Regions from separate parts of the Janthinobacterium sp. 13 genome, predicted to be linked through region 1. Evidence: predicted binding sites of a transcription regulator. Region 1 holds the regulator's gene; each other region holds the start of a gene.
The links. Region 1 encodes sigma-54, which starts transcription at its own class of promoters, with help from an activator protein. Its sites were predicted from a motif close to TGGCANGNAANCTGCTTT; they were not measured.
Positions count from the first base shown of each region.

Region 2: the regulator sigma-54 is predicted to act here: its motif matches at 3,170-3,187, upstream of adh (aldehyde dehydrogenase).
Region 3: the regulator sigma-54 is predicted to act here: its motif matches at 1,933-1,950, upstream of prpB (methylisocitrate lyase).

Region 1 covers NZ_PEEQ01000001.1:2,550,791-2,556,780, reverse strand. The annotation lists gene lptC (LPS export ABC transporter periplasmic protein LptC) at 1-452, shown strand, start outside; gene lptA (lipopolysaccharide transport periplasmic protein LptA) at 478-1,059, shown strand; gene lptB (LPS export ABC transporter ATP-binding protein) at 1,059-1,814, shown strand; gene CLU94_RS11230 (RNA polymerase factor sigma-54) at 1,819-3,297, shown strand; gene hpf (ribosome hibernation-promoting factor, HPF/YfiA family) at 3,367-3,729, shown strand; gene CLU94_RS11220 (enoyl-CoA hydratase/isomerase family protein) at 3,858-4,943, shown strand; gene rapZ (RNase adapter RapZ) at 4,944-5,807, opposite strand.
Region 2 covers NZ_PEEQ01000001.1:2,066,897-2,072,886, forward strand. The annotation lists gene CLU94_RS08980 (PQQ-dependent methanol/ethanol family dehydrogenase) at 1-1,069, opposite strand, end outside; gene CLU94_RS08985 (DUF779 domain-containing protein) at 1,119-1,508, opposite strand; gene adh (aldehyde dehydrogenase) at 1,564-3,084, opposite strand; gene CLU94_RS08995 (beta-propeller fold lactonase family protein) at 3,429-4,385, opposite strand; gene CLU94_RS09000 (TonB-dependent receptor family protein) at 4,590-5,990, shown strand, end outside.
Region 3 covers NZ_PEEQ01000001.1:5,379,750-5,385,739, reverse strand. The annotation lists gene prpC (bifunctional 2-methylcitrate synthase/citrate synthase) at 1-901, opposite strand, end outside; gene prpB (methylisocitrate lyase) at 983-1,870, opposite strand; gene CLU94_RS23765 (hypothetical protein) at 2,236-2,484, opposite strand; gene CLU94_RS23760 (hypothetical protein) at 2,607-2,843, opposite strand; gene CLU94_RS23755 (MBL fold metallo-hydrolase) at 3,031-3,888, shown strand; gene CLU94_RS23745 (T6SS effector phospholipase Tle3 domain-containing protein) at 4,028-5,854, shown strand.

The sequences.
Region 1 (5,990 bases):
CCAATTTCAGCATGGTGCGCATGGACTTGACGGGCAAGCCCAGCTATATCGTGTCGGGCACCAAGCTCACGCATTATCCGCTGGACGATTCGTCCGATATCGACCAGCCCTTCGTGCGCAAGCTCACGCCAGGCATGCCGCCGATGAACATGAATGCGGAATTGGCGCATATCGACCAGGACAATACCCGGCTGCAACTGCACCGCAAGGTCGTGATCGACCGCGTGGCCAGTCCGAAGGCGCAGAACCTGACGGTCAAGACGGAAGCGCTGACGGTGTTCCCGGACGAGGAAAGAATGGAAACGGACGTGCCTGTCGATATCCTGACGGGCGCCTCGCGCATCAATGGCGTCGGCATGAAGGCGAATAACGCCACCGGCGTGGTGGAAGTGCAGAATGCGCTGCGCATGGTACTCCCGCCGAAACCGCGCCCGGCCGCGGCGGCAAAATGACAGAATGAAACAAGGAAACCATACTATGAAGAACATCTTGCTGTTGACCGTATTTTCGCTGGCCATCATGGGCGTGGCGCATGCCGAGAAGGCCGATTCCGAGAAGGAAGCCGTCATCACGGCACGCAGCGGCCACGTCGATGACGTCAAGCAGGTGCGCACCCTGACGGGCGACGTCGTGCTGGTCAAGGGGACCCTGACCATGAAGGCGGGCCGGGCTCTGATCACGGAAGACCCGCAAGGCTACCAGTTCATCACCTTCTGGGCCGATCCCGGCAAGCTTGCGACCTTCCGCCAGAAGCGCGATGGCGCGGGCGACCTGTGGGTCGAAGGCGAGGCGGAGCGCGTGGAATACGACAACAAGACGGAAGTGGTGAAGCTGTTTTCCAGAGCCAAGCTGACGCGCCTGGAAGGCGCGAAAGTCACCGATGTGGCCAATGGCGCTTTCATCTCGTATGACAGCCGCAAGGAAGAATTTGCGATGGAAAATTCCAACAGCGGCACCAGCACCGCCGATGGCGGCAGCGTGCGCATGGTGATCCAGCCGAAGACCAAGGCGCCGGCAGCGGAGAAAGCGCCGGCCACGCCCGCGCCAGGAAAGAAATAATGGAAAATACACGTTGCGGCAGCACCCTGATCGTTCGCGGGCTGCAAAAAACCTATGGCAAGCGGCAAGTCGTGCATGATGTTTCGCTACAAGTCGAATGCGGCGAAGTGGTGGGCTTGCTGGGCCCGAACGGCGCCGGCAAGACTACCTCGTTCTACATGATTGTCGGCCTGGTGCCGTCCGATGGCGGCAGCATCGATATCAGCGGCGTGGATATCTCCAGCCTGCCGATCCACCGCCGCGCGCAGATGGGCCTGTCCTACCTGCCGCAGGAAGCGTCCGTCTTCCGCAAGCTGACGGTGGAAGACAATATCCGCGCCGTGCTGGAAATCCAGACCGTCGAAGGCCGTCCGCTGACGAAGGCCGAGATCGAGGAGCGGCTGGATAAATTGCTGGCCGACTTGCAGATTGAAAAGCTGCGCGAGAACCAGGCGCTGTCCCTGTCCGGTGGCGAACGCCGCCGCGTGGAAATCGCCCGCGCGCTGGCCACCGATCCCCGTTTCGTGCTGCTCGACGAGCCGTTCGCCGGCGTCGATCCGATCGCCGTGATCGAGATCCAGCGCATTGTGCGTTTCTTGAAGGAGCGCAATATCGGCGTGCTGATTACCGATCATAATGTGCGCGAGACGCTGGGTATTTGCGACCGCGCCTACATCATCAACCAGGGCTCGGTGCTGGCGTCGGGACGCCCCGACGACATCATTGCGAACGAGTCGGTACGCCGGGTCTATCTGGGCGAACACTTCCGCATGTAAGCCAATGAAACAATCATTGCAGCTGCGCACTTCGCAGCACCTGGCACTGACGCCGCAGTTGCAGCAATCGATACGCCTGTTGCAATTGTCTACTCTGGAATTGCACCAGGAACTCGAGCAATTGCTGACGGACAATCCCTTGCTCGAACGCCTCGACGATCCGCTCGACCGCTCGCTGCGCCTGCTGTCCGACGGGGCCTTGAGTTCCACGGCCGCGCCGGCCGAAGCGCCGCCCCAGCCGCCAGGCCAGGAGGCGCCCGCGGCGCCGGCCGAAGCGGAGGCGTTTGACGGCGAGGGGGGCGACAGCCCGGTCGCCGCGGATGGCGGCGACAGCGACTGGAGTGAGGCGAGCCGGGGCAAGGCGCCCGACGACGAAGATTCGCGTCCGCAATTGGAGGCCCATCACTGCACTCTGCGCGAACACCTGATGGAGCAGATGCGCGTGACGGTGCTCGAATTGCGCGACCGCGCGCTGGTCGAGCTGATCATCGACGCGCTCGACGACAATGGCTACCTGGAAGAGTCGCTCGACGACATCCTGGCGCGCCTGCCGGAAGAGCTGGAAATCGACGCCGACGAGATGCGCACGGCCTTGTCGCTGCTGCAAAGTTTCGATCCGCCGGGCGTGGGCGCGCGCAACGCGTCCGAATGCCTGGCCCTGCAAATCAAGCGCTTGCCGCACATCGCCATGGTGACGCGGCGCATGGCCCTCGTCATCGTGGAAAAGCACCTGGCCTGGTTTGCCCAGCGCGATTTCAACAAGCTGAAAAAAGCCCTCGATTGCGACGATGAAGACTTGCGCGAAGCGCAGACGGTGATTCGCCAGTGCAATCCGCATCCGGGCGCCGTGTTCGCCTCGGACGTGTCCGATTACGTGGTGCCCGACGTCGTCGTCAAGCGCGCGCGCAATGGCTGGCAAGTCACCCTGAACAACGACGTCATGCCGCGCCTGCGCGTCAACGCCATGTACGCCAACTTGCTCAAGCAGGGCAAGGGGGAGGGCGCCATGGGCGCACAGTTGCAGGAGGCCAAGTGGCTGATCAAGAACATGCGCCAGCGCTTCGACACGATCCTGCGCGTGGCGCAGGCGATAGTAGAAAGACAAAAGAACTTTTTCTCGCATGGGGCCGTTGCCATGCGCCCCCTTGTGCTCCGTGAAATAGCTGATACACTGGGTTTACACGAGAGTACTATCTCGCGGGTAACAACTCAAAAGTACATGCTGACCCCGCACGGCATGTTCGAGTTGAAATATTTCTTTGGTAGCCACGTCGCCACCGAAGCGGGGGGCGAAGCGTCATCGACGGCGATACGGGCATTGATCGTGCAACTGACAGGAGCAGAAGACCCTAAAAATCCTTTATCCGACAGTAAGATTGCGGACATGCTGGGGGAACAAGGCATGGTGATTGCGCGACGTACTGTTGCCAAATACCGGGAAGCATTAAAAATTCCGCCAGTGAGCCTGCGTAAGTGTTTGTAAGTTTTTTTCGGTTCCTCTGCGGGCCGGATAGGATGGACCGCACGAACCCGATCATCTTTAGGAGTGTGTATGAATCTCACCATCAGCGGACATCATCTCGAAGTGACACCAGCCATCCGTGAATACGTACAAACGAAGCTGGAGCGCGTGAAACGTCATTTCGATCAAGTCATCGATATCGCCGTGATTCTGACCGTGGATAACCTCAAAGAGAAAGAAAAACGTCAAAAGGCTGAAGTCAACCTGCGTTTGAGCGGCAAGACTGTCTATGTGGAAAGCTTGGCGCACGACCTGTACGCCGCGATCGATACCCTGATCGACAAGCTCGATAGGCAAGTGATGAAATACAAAACCAAAGTGCAAGGGCACGGTAAAGAGGCGATCAAGCATCTGCCAGACAACTCCGAGGAAGAAGCCGTCGTCGCCGTCTAAGGCCACCCGCTTCCAGCAGTTGTGATCAACTAAGGGCGCACATTGCGCCCTTTTTTGCGCCCAGCGGAACGCAATGTTCCCCGCGCAGGCATTAGAATATTCGCACTTTCACTTCTTTCCTGCCTGCCATGAGCGACTTCGTCCAGACTTCCATCCGCAACCGCACCGGGCACATCGTGCTCGACCGTCCGAAAGCCTTGAATTCCCTGTCGCTGGAGATGGTGCGCGCCCTGAGCTCGGCCCTGCTGGCCTGGCGCGACGATCCGCAGGTGGACGCCGTCGTGATCCGCTCCAGCAGCGACAAAGCCCTGTGCGCCGGTGGCGACATCCGTTTCTTTTACGATGCGGGCCTGGCCACGCCGCAAGGCGGCAGCGCCCTGCTGGAAGATTTCTTTACGGAAGAATATGCTTTAAATCATTTAATTCATTTCTACCCGAAACCGTATATCGCCGTGATGGATGGCGTGGTGATGGGCGGCGGCATGGGCGTGGCGCAAGCCGGGCCAGGCAACCGCTTGCGCATCGTGACGGGCCGCACGCGCATGGCCATGCCGGAAGTCAATATTGGCCTGTTTCCGGACGTGGGCGGCAGTTATTTCCTGTCCCGCCTGGCCGGCCAGCTGGGCCTGTACCTGGGCTTGACGGGCTTGACGATCAACGCGGCCGACGCCCTGTACACGGGCCTGGCCGATGTCTACCTGCCCGAAGCGCAGATGGGGGCGCTGCTGGACCTGTTTGAATCGACGCCGGGCGAGGCCTTGCCGGTGGCCATCAAGGCGCTGGCGGCGCCATTCCAGGCCGAGGCAGGCGTTTCTCCCCTGGCCACGGCGCGCGCGGCGCTGGACCGCCATTTCAGCGCCGGTTCGGTGGCGGCCATCATGGCCTCGCTGGCGCAGGACGACAGTGCGTTCGCCGCCAAGGCGCTGGCGGCCATGCGCCTGCGTTCGCCCTTGATGATGTCGGTGACCCTGGAATTGCTGCAGCGGGGCGCCCACCTGGGCGTGGCCGATTGCCTGCGCCTGGAGCGCACGGTGGTACGCCATAATTTCGAACATGGCGAAGTGCTCGAGGGCGTGCGCGCCCTGGTGGTCGACAAGGACAATGCCCCTCGCTGGAACCCCGCCAGCCTGGACGAAGTCGACGCGGCCATGGTGGCGCGCTTCTTTACGCCCGTCTGGCCGGCTGCGGCGCATCCGCTGCGCCACCTCGATTAATTAGCTGCGCTCGCGGTGGCGCAGAACCACGCGCTCGTTGGGGCCGAAGTATTGCGCCAGCCGCTCCGCCATGTACACGGAGCGGTGCTGGCCGCCCGTGCAACCGAGGGCTACCGTCAGGTAGCTGCGGTTGTCGGACTTGAATGACGGCAACCATTTCTCGATGAAGGCACGGATGTCGGCCAGCAGTTCCAGCGCGCTGGGCTGCGCGTCGAGGAAGGCGATCACGGGCGCGTCGCGTCCGTCGAGGGGGCGCAAGGCCAGGTCGTAATAGGGGTTCGGCAAGGCCCGCACGTCGAAGACGAAATCGGCGTCCAGCGGCACGCCCAGCTTGAAGGCGAACGATTCGAAGAACAGGGTCAGCGGCGCGCGTTCGGAGGCGACGATATCCTTGATCCAGGCACGCAGCTTGTTGGCGCTCAGTTCCGACGTGTCGATCACATGGCCCAGCTGTTCGATGGTCGACAGGCGTTCGCGCTCTTCCGAAATGCACTCGATCAGGGTGCGGCGGCTGGCCGGATTCTGGTTCGGACGCAATTCATGCGACAGCGGATGGCTGCGCCGCGTTTCCGAGAAGCGGGCCACCAGCGAATGCGTGGTGGCTGTCAGGAACATGACCTTGACGTCGTGCCCCTGGTCGCGCAGCAGGGCCACATTGTGCGGCAGGCTGGTCAGCGACTCGGCGCTGCGCGCATCGACGGCGACGGCCAGTTGAGGTGTACCTTCGTCGAGCAGGGTCTGCACCAGGCTGGGCAGCAAGGCCGGTGGCAGGTTGTCGACACAATAGTAACCGGTATCTTCCAGCACATTGAGCGCGACGGATTTACCGGAGCCGGATATTCCGGTGATAAGGACGATATGCATAACCCGATCATACAATAAAGACCGGCGCTCCGCTCCCAAGGCAACTATCTTTACAAATTATTGCAATTTGGACTGTAGTATTGGTTAAACAAAAGAGGGCGTGCTTCTTGCAACGCTAGTCACCACTCATGGCGAGTCGTTGGTGAAGCAGGGAATTCACGCAGCACTGCTGCGTGCCTGCGC
Region 2 (5,990 bases), 480 kb from region 1:
GAAAGGCGTTCTGCAGCTTGCCCGTGTTGGCGTCGATCACATAGAAGAAGCCGTTGCGGTCGGCCTTGCCGCCGTAGCGCTTGCCATCCATGTCGAAGGTGACGAACTCGTTGGCGCCATCGAAATCCCAGGCATCGTTCGGCGTATTCTGATACGCCCACTTGATCTGGCCCGTTTTCACGTCCAGCGCCACGGTGGATGACGAGTACAGGTTGTCGCCGGGACGCAAGTGGCTGTTCCACGGCGCCGGGTTGCCCGTGCCAAAGTAGGCGAGCTTGGTTTGCGGATCGTAGGTGCCGCCCATCCAGGTCGAGGCGCCGCCCGTTTTCCACAGGTCGCCCGGCCACGTCTTGTTCGCCGTGCCGGACACGCCGTTGTCGATGGCCTTGCCGTCCTTGTCGTAGCGGTGACCCATATGGCCCTCTACCGTCGGACGGCTCCACACGAGGTCGCCCGTCATCGGATTGCGCGCTTCCACCCGGCCGACGATGCCGAATTCCCCGCCCGACACGCCCGTCAGCAGCAAGCCTTCGGCGATCAGCGGCGCGGCCGTCATCGAGTAGCCGGCCGCGTAATCGTCCACTTTTTCTTTCCAGACGATCTTGCCCGTATTCTGGTCCAGCGCCACCAGGTAGGCGTCCAGGGTACCGAAGATCACCAGGTTGCCATACAGGGCTGCGCCGCGGTTGACCACGTCGCAGCACGGCATGATGCCGTCCGGCAAGCGATGCTCATATTTCCACAGCTTGGCGCCCGTTTTCAAGTCGACGGCAAAGATGCGCGAATACGATGCCGTGACGAACATCTTGCCGTTGTGAATCAACGGCTGCGATTCCTGGCCCCGCTGTTTTTCGCCGCCGAACGAGAACGACCAGGCCGGCACCAGCTTGGCCACGGTCTTGTCATTGATCTGCGTCAATGGCGAATAGCGCTGGCCTTGCGTGCCCATGCCAAACGACAGGACGCTGGCCGGATTCTTCGCCGTGCTGTCGAGCATGGCATTGGTGACATTGCCCACGTCGGCCGCCTGGGCCAGCGATGCCAAACCCAAACTGATGAGTATCCCCATGATTTTTTTCTGCACAATCATCTCCCTCTGTTTTATTAGTATGTGTGTATCAAGTCTTGCGGTGCTCATGCGGCTGGGCATGCAACAGCGCGCACTCTTCATCGGTGAACAGGCGCGAGCGCGTCAAAAAGCGCTTGCCCGTGCCGTTGTCGAGTGAAAACATGCCGCCATTGCCATCGACCACATCGATAATCAACTGGGTATGCTCCCAGTACTCGAATTGCTCGAGTCCCATGTAGAACGGTGTGCCATTCAAATTGCCGAGATAAATGTCGGTGTCGCTGACATCGAACTCGCCCAGCGCGTAGCACATGGGCGCACTGCCGTCGCAGCAGCCGCCCGACTGGAAAAACATCAGCGGGCCGTGACGCTGGCGCAACTTGTCCATCATTTCCAGCGCCGCATCGGTGGCGACCACCCGGGCAATTGCTGCACTCATGGCATCCCTTTCTGCGCGCCGCGCCTGGACTGCAGGCGCGGCGCCTGTTGCCGGTTTAGAAGAAGCCCAGCGCTTTCGGGCTATAGCTCACCAGCAAGTTCTTCGTTTGCTGGTAATGGTCGAGCATCATCTTGTGGTTTTCGCGGCCGATACCCGATTGCTTGTAGCCGCCGAACGCGGCGTGGGCCGGATACAGGTGGTAGCAATTGGTCCACACGCGGCCCGCCTGGATGGCGCGTCCCATGCGGAAGGCGCGCGAACCGTCGCGCGTCCACAGGCCGGCGCCCAGGCCGTACAAGGTATCGTTGGCAATCGCCAGCGCGTCGGCCTCATCCTTGAAGGTGGTCACGGACACGACGGGTCCGAAGATCTCTTCCTGGAAGATGCGCATCTTGTTATTGCCCTTGAACACGGTCGGACGCACGTAATAGCCGCCTTCCAGGTCGCCCGCCTGCGTGTTGCGCTCGCCACCGGCCAGCACTTCCGCGCCTTCCTGGCGGCCGATGTCGAGGTAGGACAGGATTTTCTCCAGCTGCTCCTGCGACGCCTGGGCGCCGATCATGGTGGCAGAGTCGAGCGGATTGCCCTGCTTGATGGCAGCCACGCGTTTCAAGGCCCGTTCGATGAATTTCTCGTAGATCGATTCCTGGATCAGCACGCGCGATGGGCAGGTGCACACTTCGCCTTGATTCAGCGCAAACATCGCAAAACCTTCCAGGCACTTGTCGAAATAATCATCGTCGGCATCCATCACGTCTTCAAAGAAGATGTTCGGCGACTTGCCGCCCAGTTCCAGGGTGACGGGAATCAGGTTTTGCGCCGCATAGCCCATGATCAGACGGCCCGTGCCCGTTTCACCCGTAAAGGCGATCTTGGCGATGCGCTTGCTCGACGCCAGCGGCTTGCCCGCTTCCAGGCCGAAACCATTGATGATGTTCAGCACGCCAGGCGGCAGCAAGTCGCCGATCAGCTCGATCAACACCATGATGGAAGCCGGAGTCTGCTCGGCCGGTTTCAAGACGACGCAATTGCCGGCGGCCAGGGCTGGCGCCAGTTTCCACACGGCCATCAGGATAGGGAAATTCCACGGGATGATCTGGCCCACGACGCCCAGCGGCTCATGGTAGTGATAGGCATAGGTTTCCGCATCGATTTGTGCGACGGAACCTTCCTGGGCGCGGATGCAGCCGGCGAAGTAACGGAAATGGTCGATGGCCAGCGGAATGTCGGCATTCATCGTTTCGCGGATCGGCTTGCCGTTGTCGATGGTTTCCGCCGTGGCGATCAGGCTCAGGTTCTGTTCGATGCGGTCGGCGATGCGGTTCAGGATATTGGCGCGCTCGGCAGGCGAAGTCTTGCCCCATGCCTCCTTGGCGGCGTGCGCGGCGTCCAGCGCCAGCTCGACGTCTTCCGTCGTGGAACGGGCGATTTCGCAAAACGGCAAGCCCGTGATCGGGGTGATGTTAGGAAAGTATTCACCTTTTACTGGTGCAACGAATTTGCCGCCGATGTAATTGTCATAGCGTTGTTTGAAGGGATTGGCTACGCCCAGTTTGCTGATGTCTGCGAGATTCATGTCGTCCTCTATCGGGTTAATTAGAATGGAAATACTTAATTAAAATCAAACGTCCTGGTACAGATGGGGTGAGTACACGGAGTCTTCCGCAAATGCCGTGCCAGCTCGCCGTCCCACTACAAACTTAGCCGGTTTTGCCCCCGTTACAAGGGCGTGGCGTCAATCCCGGCCCGCTTTTCAGCGCATGCCCCGGACTTGGGTGGGGGCGTGGCTCTGTTTGCGTTTTGAACAAGGTGGCGGCATCCTGTTCCAATCCGGGCCAGCCCTGCTTTGCCGCCACGCCGCCGCTGCACAATGGAACAGGTGTACCAGACTGGAACACCTGCGCCTGTGCCATGAAGGAATCAACGAATCACCACGCCCCATGGCAATTCACCCACGGCAATATCGGCCACCTTGCGCGCGCTGGCCGTGTCGATGACGGACACGCTGTTCGAGCGGCCATTGGCCACGTACAGCTTGGCGCCGTCCGGCGTGATGGCCATGTTCCACGGGCGCTTGCCGACGCCAATCGTGGCCGTGACCTGATTGCTGGCCGTGTCGATCACCATCACCGTTCCGTCGATGCCGTTCGAGACATACACCTGTTTGCCGCCGGGATGGACGGCGATGCCATTCGCATTCTTGCCCGCTGGAATGGTGGCAATCGCCTTGCGCGCGGCCATGTCGATCACGTAGACGGCATTGACCAGTTCGCACGCCACGTAGGCGCGGCCCGAGTCCGGACTGAAACCGATGCCGCGCGGCCGCAATCCCACGGCGATGGAAGCGACCTGGCGGCGTTGCGCCACATCAATGACATCGACTTGCTCCGCCTCTTCCGCGCTGACCAGCAGCCAGCGCCCATCCGGGCTGAAGACGGCGTGTTCCGGATTGCGTCCCTGCACCTTGATATCGGCGAGCAAGGTACCTGTCTGGCCATCGAGCAAGGCCACGCTATTGTTTTCCTCGACGGCAACGGCCACGTGACTACCGTCTTGCGAGGCACTGACGCCTTCGGGCGACTTGCCCAGCGCCACCGTGCGCACGGGCGCGCCGCCAGCATTGTCGATCAGCAGCAAGGCGCTGCTGGCGGCATCCGTGACAAACAATTGCCGCCCGGCGGGGTCGGCGGCGATGCCACGCGGACGCTTGCCTGCGGCGATCTGGCGCACCACCTGGTCGGTCGCCGTGTCGATCACGCTCAAGGTGCCCGACTTTTCATTGGGAACGTAGGCAAAAGGAGCGGCCTGGACAGCGGTGCTGGCGAGCGCCGGCAGCAGCCAGCACACCTGGCGCAAGCGCGAGAAGAAGTTGGGCATAATCACCTTTTCAATGGCAAAACGAGGGAAAAGCGCGCCGCATCGGCGCCTCTGACAATTACCGTATGCAAACGCCGTGCCACTGACACGCGTATAATTTCAGCCCACCAATGGAGACATGGCAGGCATATTGCTTGATACACCTACGCAGACCTGTACCGCGCACGCGATCAAGCAGGCTTTTATTCACATTGGAGAATCCGCATGCAGCATCGTTTCCGCCTGAACACCATCGCCAGCCTGTTTGTCGCCGGCAGCGCCACCCTCGCCCCCCACGTCTTTGCCGCCGAGGCAGCTGCCCCGGCCAACGGACAATTCATGGATACGGTGGTCGTCAGCGGCAGCCGCATCGCCCACCCCAGCCAGGAAGTGCCGGCGTCCATCGACGTGGTCGACAGCGCGCGCATCCAGGATGGCCAAATCCGCGTCAACGCGTCGGAAGCGCTGGCCGCCGTGCCGGGCCTGGTCGTGCAAAACCGCCAGAACTACGCACAAGACTTGCAAATCTCGTCGCGCGGCTTCGGCGCCCGCTCGGCCTTCGGCGTGCGCGGCGTCAAGCTGATCAGCGATGGCATTCCCGCCAGCATGCCCGACGGCCAGGGCCAGGCCGCCACCTTCAACCTCGATACGGCCGAGCGCATCGAAGTGCTGCGCGGACCGTTTTCTGCCATCTACGGCAACCATTCGGGCGGCGTGATCCAGCTGTTTTCCAAGGATGGACAAAATCCCCCTTCCGTCGAACTGAATGTGACGGGCGGCAGCTACGGCACCAGCAAGGTGGACTTGACGGCGCAAGGCCAGGCAGGCGGCATCGGCTACGTGCTCGACGGCTCGCGCTTCCGCACGGACGGCTTCCGCGACCACAGCGCCGCCACGCGCGAACAAGCGTTCGGCAAGATCACCGTCAAGCCCACCGCGGACAGCAAGCTGACCATCGTCGCCAACAGCTTGCACCAAGGCAACACGCAAGATCCGCTGGGCGCCACTTGGCCCACGTTTGCCGCCAACCCGCGCGCCGGCGAAATCGACACGACGGACACGCAAAACCCGAAACGCACCCTGGCCGACCGCTACAACACCCGCAAGAGCATCGACCACCAGCAGATCGGCGCCACTTATGAACAGTCGTTCGGCGATGACCGCCTGCACGTGATGGTGTATGGCGGCAACCGCGACGTGATCCAGTACCAGGCGTTTACCAAGGGATTCCAGGCGCCGCCCAGCCATTCGGGCGGCGTGGTCGATTTCCAGCGCCAGTTCTATGGCATCGACACCAACTGGCTGCACGTGAACCAGCTGGCCGGAGGCAAGCTGAGCACGACTATCGGCATCGACTATGGCCGCTCCAGCGACGACCGTACCGGCTATGAAAATTTCATTGGCAATAGCTTTGGCGTAAAAGGCAAGCTGCGCCGCGACGAGCAGGATGTCGTCTCCAGCCTCGATCCGTATATCCAGGCGGAATGGCAAGGCGGCCCGTGGCTGCTCAGCGCAGGTATGCGCTACAGCAAGATGAAAGTGGCTGTCGACGACCATTTCCTCAGCAACGGCAACGATAGCGGCAGCCTGGAATTCAGCCACACGACGCCCGTGCTGGGCCTGCTG
Region 3 (5,990 bases), 2.8 Mb from region 1:
TGTCGAACATTTTCGTGGAACCGGCTTCCTGCGACAGCGAACGGGCCACTTCCTTGATGACTTTATTGCGCGGGTCCGAAATCGTGTAGACGGGGTGGCCGAAGCCGATCACCACTTCCTTGTTGGCCACGCGTTCGCGGATGTCCGCTTCCGCTTCATCGGCGTTGTCGTAGCGTTTCTGGATATCCAGCGCCACTTCGTTCGCGCCGCCGTGTTTCGGACCGCGCAGCGCGCCGATGGCGCCCGTGATGGCGGAATGAATGTCCGAACCCGTGCCGGCAATGACCCGGCTGGTGAAGGTCGATGCATTGAATTCATGTTCCGCGTACAGGATCAGCGACGTGTGCATGGCTTTTTCCCACGACGCCGATGGTTTTTCGCCGTGCAGCAGGTGCAGGAAGTGGCCGCCGATCGAGTCGTCGTCCGTTTCCACTTCGATGCGCTTGCCGTTATGGCTGTAGTGGTACCAGTACAGCAGCATGGAGCCGAACGACGCCATCAGACGGTCGGCGATGTCGCGCGCGCCCGGGGCGTTATGGTCGTCCTTCTCCGGCAGGGTGCAGCCCAGCACGGACACGCCCGTGCGCATCACGTCCATCGGGTGGGCGGCGGCCGGCAGCGCTTCCAGCGCCAGTTTCACTGCCGACGGCAAGCCGCGCAGGGATTTCAACTTGGCCTTGTAGCCTTTCAGTTCAGCGGCTGTCGGCAGCTTGCCGTGCACCAGCAGGTAGGCGATTTCCTCGAACTCGCAGCTGTCGGCCACGTCCAGGATGTCATAGCCGCGATAGTGCAAATCGTTGCCGGTCTTGCCGACCGAGCACAGCGCCGTATTGCCGGCGGTGACGCCGGACAGGGCGACGGATTTTTTAGGCTTGAAAGTGGCGGCTTGCGGTGCGTTCATTGATTTCTCCAAAAATTGACTAGTCTCGGTTGCGTCACTGCGGGGCCGGCATGCGGCCCCTGCTTCTTTACTTTTCTTTACTTATTTCTTTTGCGCGGCGAACAGCGCATCGAGCTTTTGCTCGAAATCGTGATAATTGATCGATTCATACAGCTCCATGCGCGTCTGCATGGTGTCGACGACGTTCTTTTGCGTGCCGTCGCGGCGCAGCGCCTGATAGACGTTTTCCGCCGCCTTGTTCATGGCGCGGAAGGCCGACAGCGGATACAGGGCCAGGCCCACGTGGGCGCTGCGCAGTTCGTCCAAGGTGAACAGCGGCGTGGAGCCGAATTCCGTGATGTTGGCCAAAATCGGCACGTTGACGGCCTTGGCGAACGTGGCGTACATGTCCAGGTCCGTGATGGCTTCCGGGAAGATCATGTCGGCGCCCGCTTCGACGCAGGCGACGGCGCGTTCCAGCGCCGCTTCCAGGCCATCGACGGCCAGCGCATCGGTGCGCGCCATGATGACGAAGTTCGGGTCCGTACGCGCGTCGACGGCCGCCTTGATGCGGTCGACCATTTCTTCCTTGCTCACGATTTCCTTGCCCGGACGGTGACCGCAGCGCTTGGCGCCCACCTGGTCTTCGATGTGCAGGCCGGCCGCGCCGAACTTGATCATCGATTTCACCGTGCGCGCCACGTTGAAGGCGGACGAACCGAAGCCCGTGTCGGCGTCGACCAGCAGCGGCAGGTCGCACACGTCGGTGATGCGGCGGATGTCGGTCAGCACGTCGTCCAGGCTGGAAATGCCCAGGTCGGGCAAGCCCAGCGAGCCTGCCGCGACGCCGCCGCCGGACAGGTAGATGGCTTTATAGCCGGCGCGCTTGGCCAGCAAGGCGTGGTTGGCGTTGATGGCGCCGACGACTTGCAACGGGGATTCTTCCTGGACGGCCTTGCGGAATGCGGCACCTGCGGAGTATTGAGTCATGTGTTCACCTTATGGGTTTCGGATGGTCCCGAATGTTTCACGGAGTGGCTATGAACATCAGTATTGCAAATGCCGTGCCAGGCCGGCGCGGCGCGGCGAACAACACGTGACGGCAGAGTGAAAACAGGCGACAAGGGGCCAGCCAGCGCTGCTCCGGGGCTGTCACGCCAGGGAACAACGATGTCACGTTTGTCCCGTACGATGTTTCATTATCGTTTCATAATTTCATTTTGAAACATTACATTGAAACATGCAACAACGCTGGCTGAAAAGATGGGGACAGGCACACGCGCCGCCGGTAGCGCGCAAAAAAAACAGCCGGCGGATGCCGGCTGCGGGAACACGATGACTAAAAAAATAAAGAACTAGGCCAGCCGCACCAGCGGATTGGCGATGATGTTGTCGATCTGGCGCACGGCTTCTTCGCAGGCGGCGGCAATGGCGCCCTCCTCGTCGTCGCGCACGAATTGCATGGTCGAGCCTTCGAATACTTCCAGGCCTTCGGCCGTGGCGCGCTCGATGTCGCAACTGGCCGACCATTTGCCGTCGGTGGTGGGCACGGCCAAGGGAACGATTTCCCAGCCTTTATAGTGAATTTTAGAACTGCTATCCATGGGTGCCTCCTTCGTGACTGACTCAATAGTGGAAATCGTAGCATGAAGCGCGGCTGGCAGCGACGTGTTTCACGCGCCAGCCTTGGTCAGGCTCACTTTCGGGCTAAACGATTTACGCTGGCTCAAGGGCGCAGCAGATTATCGACTTCCGTCCTGGCCACTTGCAGGCCCGCCGTGCAAGCCGTTTCGGGGGCCGCGTAGCCGCCCAGGGTGCGGCTGCGCGTGATCGCCTGCGCTTCCGGCTCGCCTTCGCGCTGCAGGCGGTAGGTAAAATCCCATAAATCGTCGTTATCCTTTTGCGGGGTCACGGAAATCGTAAAACCGCGGTACTGTTCGCTGCGTGCAGTGATATCGTTCATGAATTCCTCCTTGGAAGAATGAGGTTACCATGCTGCAAGCGCCGGGGTGCGCACGGCTGTGACGGCCGCATGCCTGCTCCCTTATTTGTTTTTCGCATGTTAAATGTGAATTTACAACATTTTTTTAGCGAACTCTGGCGATATAATGCCATTCCCTGTCCGCCCATTGCCCTCCCTTGCCGCCGTGATGACTCCACAAATCCAAGCTTTCTTCGACCCCGCCACCGCCACCGTCACCTATATCGTGTATGAGGCCGACGGGCGGGACTGCGCCATCATCGATTCCGTGCTCGACTACGATCCCAAGGCGGGCCGCACCTCGACCGCCTCGGCCGACAAGGTGATCGCCTTCGTGCGCGAGCACGGCTTGCAGTGCCGCTGGCTGCTGGAAACCCATGCGCATGCGGATCACCTGTCCGCCGCGCCCTACCTGCAGCAGCAGTTGGGCGGCGACGTGGCCATCGGCGCCGCCATCCAGACGGTGCAGCAGGCCTTCGCCGCCGTCTACCACCAGGGCGAGGCCAAGGCCGACGGCTCGCAGTTCGACCAGCTGTTCGCGCCCGACCAGGTATTCCATATCGGCGCATTGGAAGTGCGCGCGCTGCATGTGCCCGGCCACACGCCGGCCGACCTGGCGTACCAGATCGGCGACGCCGTGTTTGTCGGCGACACCCTGTTCATGCCGGACGTGGGCTCGGCCCGCTGCGACTTCCCCGGCGGCTCCGCTGCGCTGCTGTATCGCTCCGCGCAGCGCCTGCTGTCGCTGCCGCCGCAGACCCGGCTGTTCATGTGCCACGACTACCCGCCCAACGGCCGCGAGGCGCGCTGGGAAGTGACGGTGGCCGAACAGCGCGCCGGCAACATTCACTTGCGCGACGGCATCACGGAAGAACAATTCGTGGCCATGCGCACCAGCCGCGACGCCACCCTGGACATGCCGACATTGATCCTGCCCGCCATCCAGGTCAACATCAACGCGGGCAAGCTGCCCGAGCCGGAAGACAACGGCGTGCGCTACCTCAAAATACCGCTGAACGCGATCTGATTCCCCCGGCATTCCCCGCCCGCCGCGCTTCCTTTCTTGACACCACGCAAGTCCCACCTCAGGCAATCCGCATACAGTGCAGATTGCCTGAGTTCGCTTGGGCGCCGCTTTTCATCTTTCACGTTGACGGAGCGCCCGCATGTCGCCCGACCCTACGCTAGCTGGCAATTGCATCCTGCTCGCCGAAGCCGAAGGCACGACCTTGTTCAGCCATGCGCTGCTCCAGGCCGTCACGCGCCTGCCCCGTCCCGGCATCGTCATCTTCGTGCATGGCGTCAATTCTGACGGCGAATGGTATGAGCAGGCCGAACAAGGGCTGTGCGCCGGCCTAAATGCGCGCCTGAAACGCCGCGACGAGGATCTGGCGATCCCGGGCCCGGCGGCCGGACAGATGCAGGCCGCCACCTACGCGCGCGAATTGACGGATGACGGTTTCCTCAATCCCAAGCGCAACGCCACCACCTTCCTGCATCCACCAACTTTGCGCCGAGGACTGACGGTGCATAAATTCATTGCCACGCCGCGCCAGCGACTGGCCTGGGCCCTCGCCACATTTCTCTTCGTCATTTTCCTGGCATGTTGGTCCATCTGGTCGGGCTATGCCGATCACCAGCATGTCCATTCACCTGGAGACTTCATGAAACAGTTCCTCGCGCTGCCCATGCTGGCCGCCAGCTCCATGTTTGCGCTATTGACAGCCTGCGCCGTGAAGCCGGCGCAGAAAGAAGACGGCCTCCCAACAACCACGGCTCACGTTCCCTTCCGGGCACAGGTCGTGGGCCTGCAGTGGCTCAACCCTCTGCAACGACGCGACTATCCCACCGAGTGGCAACTGCTCTGGACGCTTGGCCTGGCAAAACCCAACAAGAATGACGATATGGTCAGGACGGATCCCAGGGGTTTCAGTACCTTGCAGGCAGTCGCCCCCATTGCCCACGATATCAATGGAAGGGAAACGTTCAAGGGCTATCACCATAAATATCTACTCGAACTGATGACCAATTTTCACGATATTTATTATTCCAGCCCCACCTACTTCTACCACGTCTACCCCAAGGATCAAAAACAGAACTGGCGCGAACTGGCAGGCATCCGCGTGGAATATGCCCTGCCTGACGGAAAATTCGATCCGGCAGAAGTACACCAATTCACGCAACAAACCATCACCGACACCTTCAGCATCGGCAACACCCACTTCCCGACCCTCTGGACCCGCGCCACCCCACCCGACGTGCGCATCACCCTGGGCGGCAACAACGCGGGTTTTACCTCCCTGCAAGCCGCGCTGGCCTACCTGGAAACGCATCCGAAGGAAACCGTGTGGGTGATGAACTGGGATGCGCCGAGCCGGCCGAAGACCATGCAGATCAATGAAAACCTGGTGCTGCTGGTGCTGGCCGGCCCCGATTGCAAGACGGAGCGCGCGGCGCTGGCGTGGATAGCTTATCCGGCCACGCGCAAGGTGGCCGATTTTGAAGCGGGCAAGGACAAGCCGCCGCGCGCCGTGCAGGCGTGGCAGGCGGTATTTGCCGAGGCGGCGCGCCATGGCGGCAAGACGGAAGAAGACATCGGCTACGTCATCCACGACGCCAGCAAGACCCTGCCCTCGTCATCCGACCGCCTGGGCCAGCTGGCGCAAGCGCTGACCCTGGAAGTGCCGGGATTCGACTTCCTGCCGCAGACCTTCAATACGCCGGCCCTGCTGGGCGAAATGGGCGCCGGCACGGCGCTGACCAATGTCGCCCTGGGTATCGCCCATGCGAACCACGTCGGCAAGCCCGTGCTGGTGGCGGGCACCAGCGATCCTGACGGCGTCACGGGCGTGCTGGTCTTGCCGCCCGCCACGGTACGGCCCATCGCCCACGACAAACCGTGGTTCCGCGCGCGCGGCGAAAACAATGCGTATTTGCCGTGGTGGGGCATCCGGCATGACACGGCGGACAATTTGCAGGGTTACTCGAAATAAGGTCCAAGTACTGGCCACCGGCGCGCAGCGAGCTTCCAGGCGGCCCGGCCGCGCCGCACACATGGCGTCAAACGCAACAACACAATGCAAATGATGCGCCTTCCGCCATGCCAGATCCCTCGATACCATGTAATGA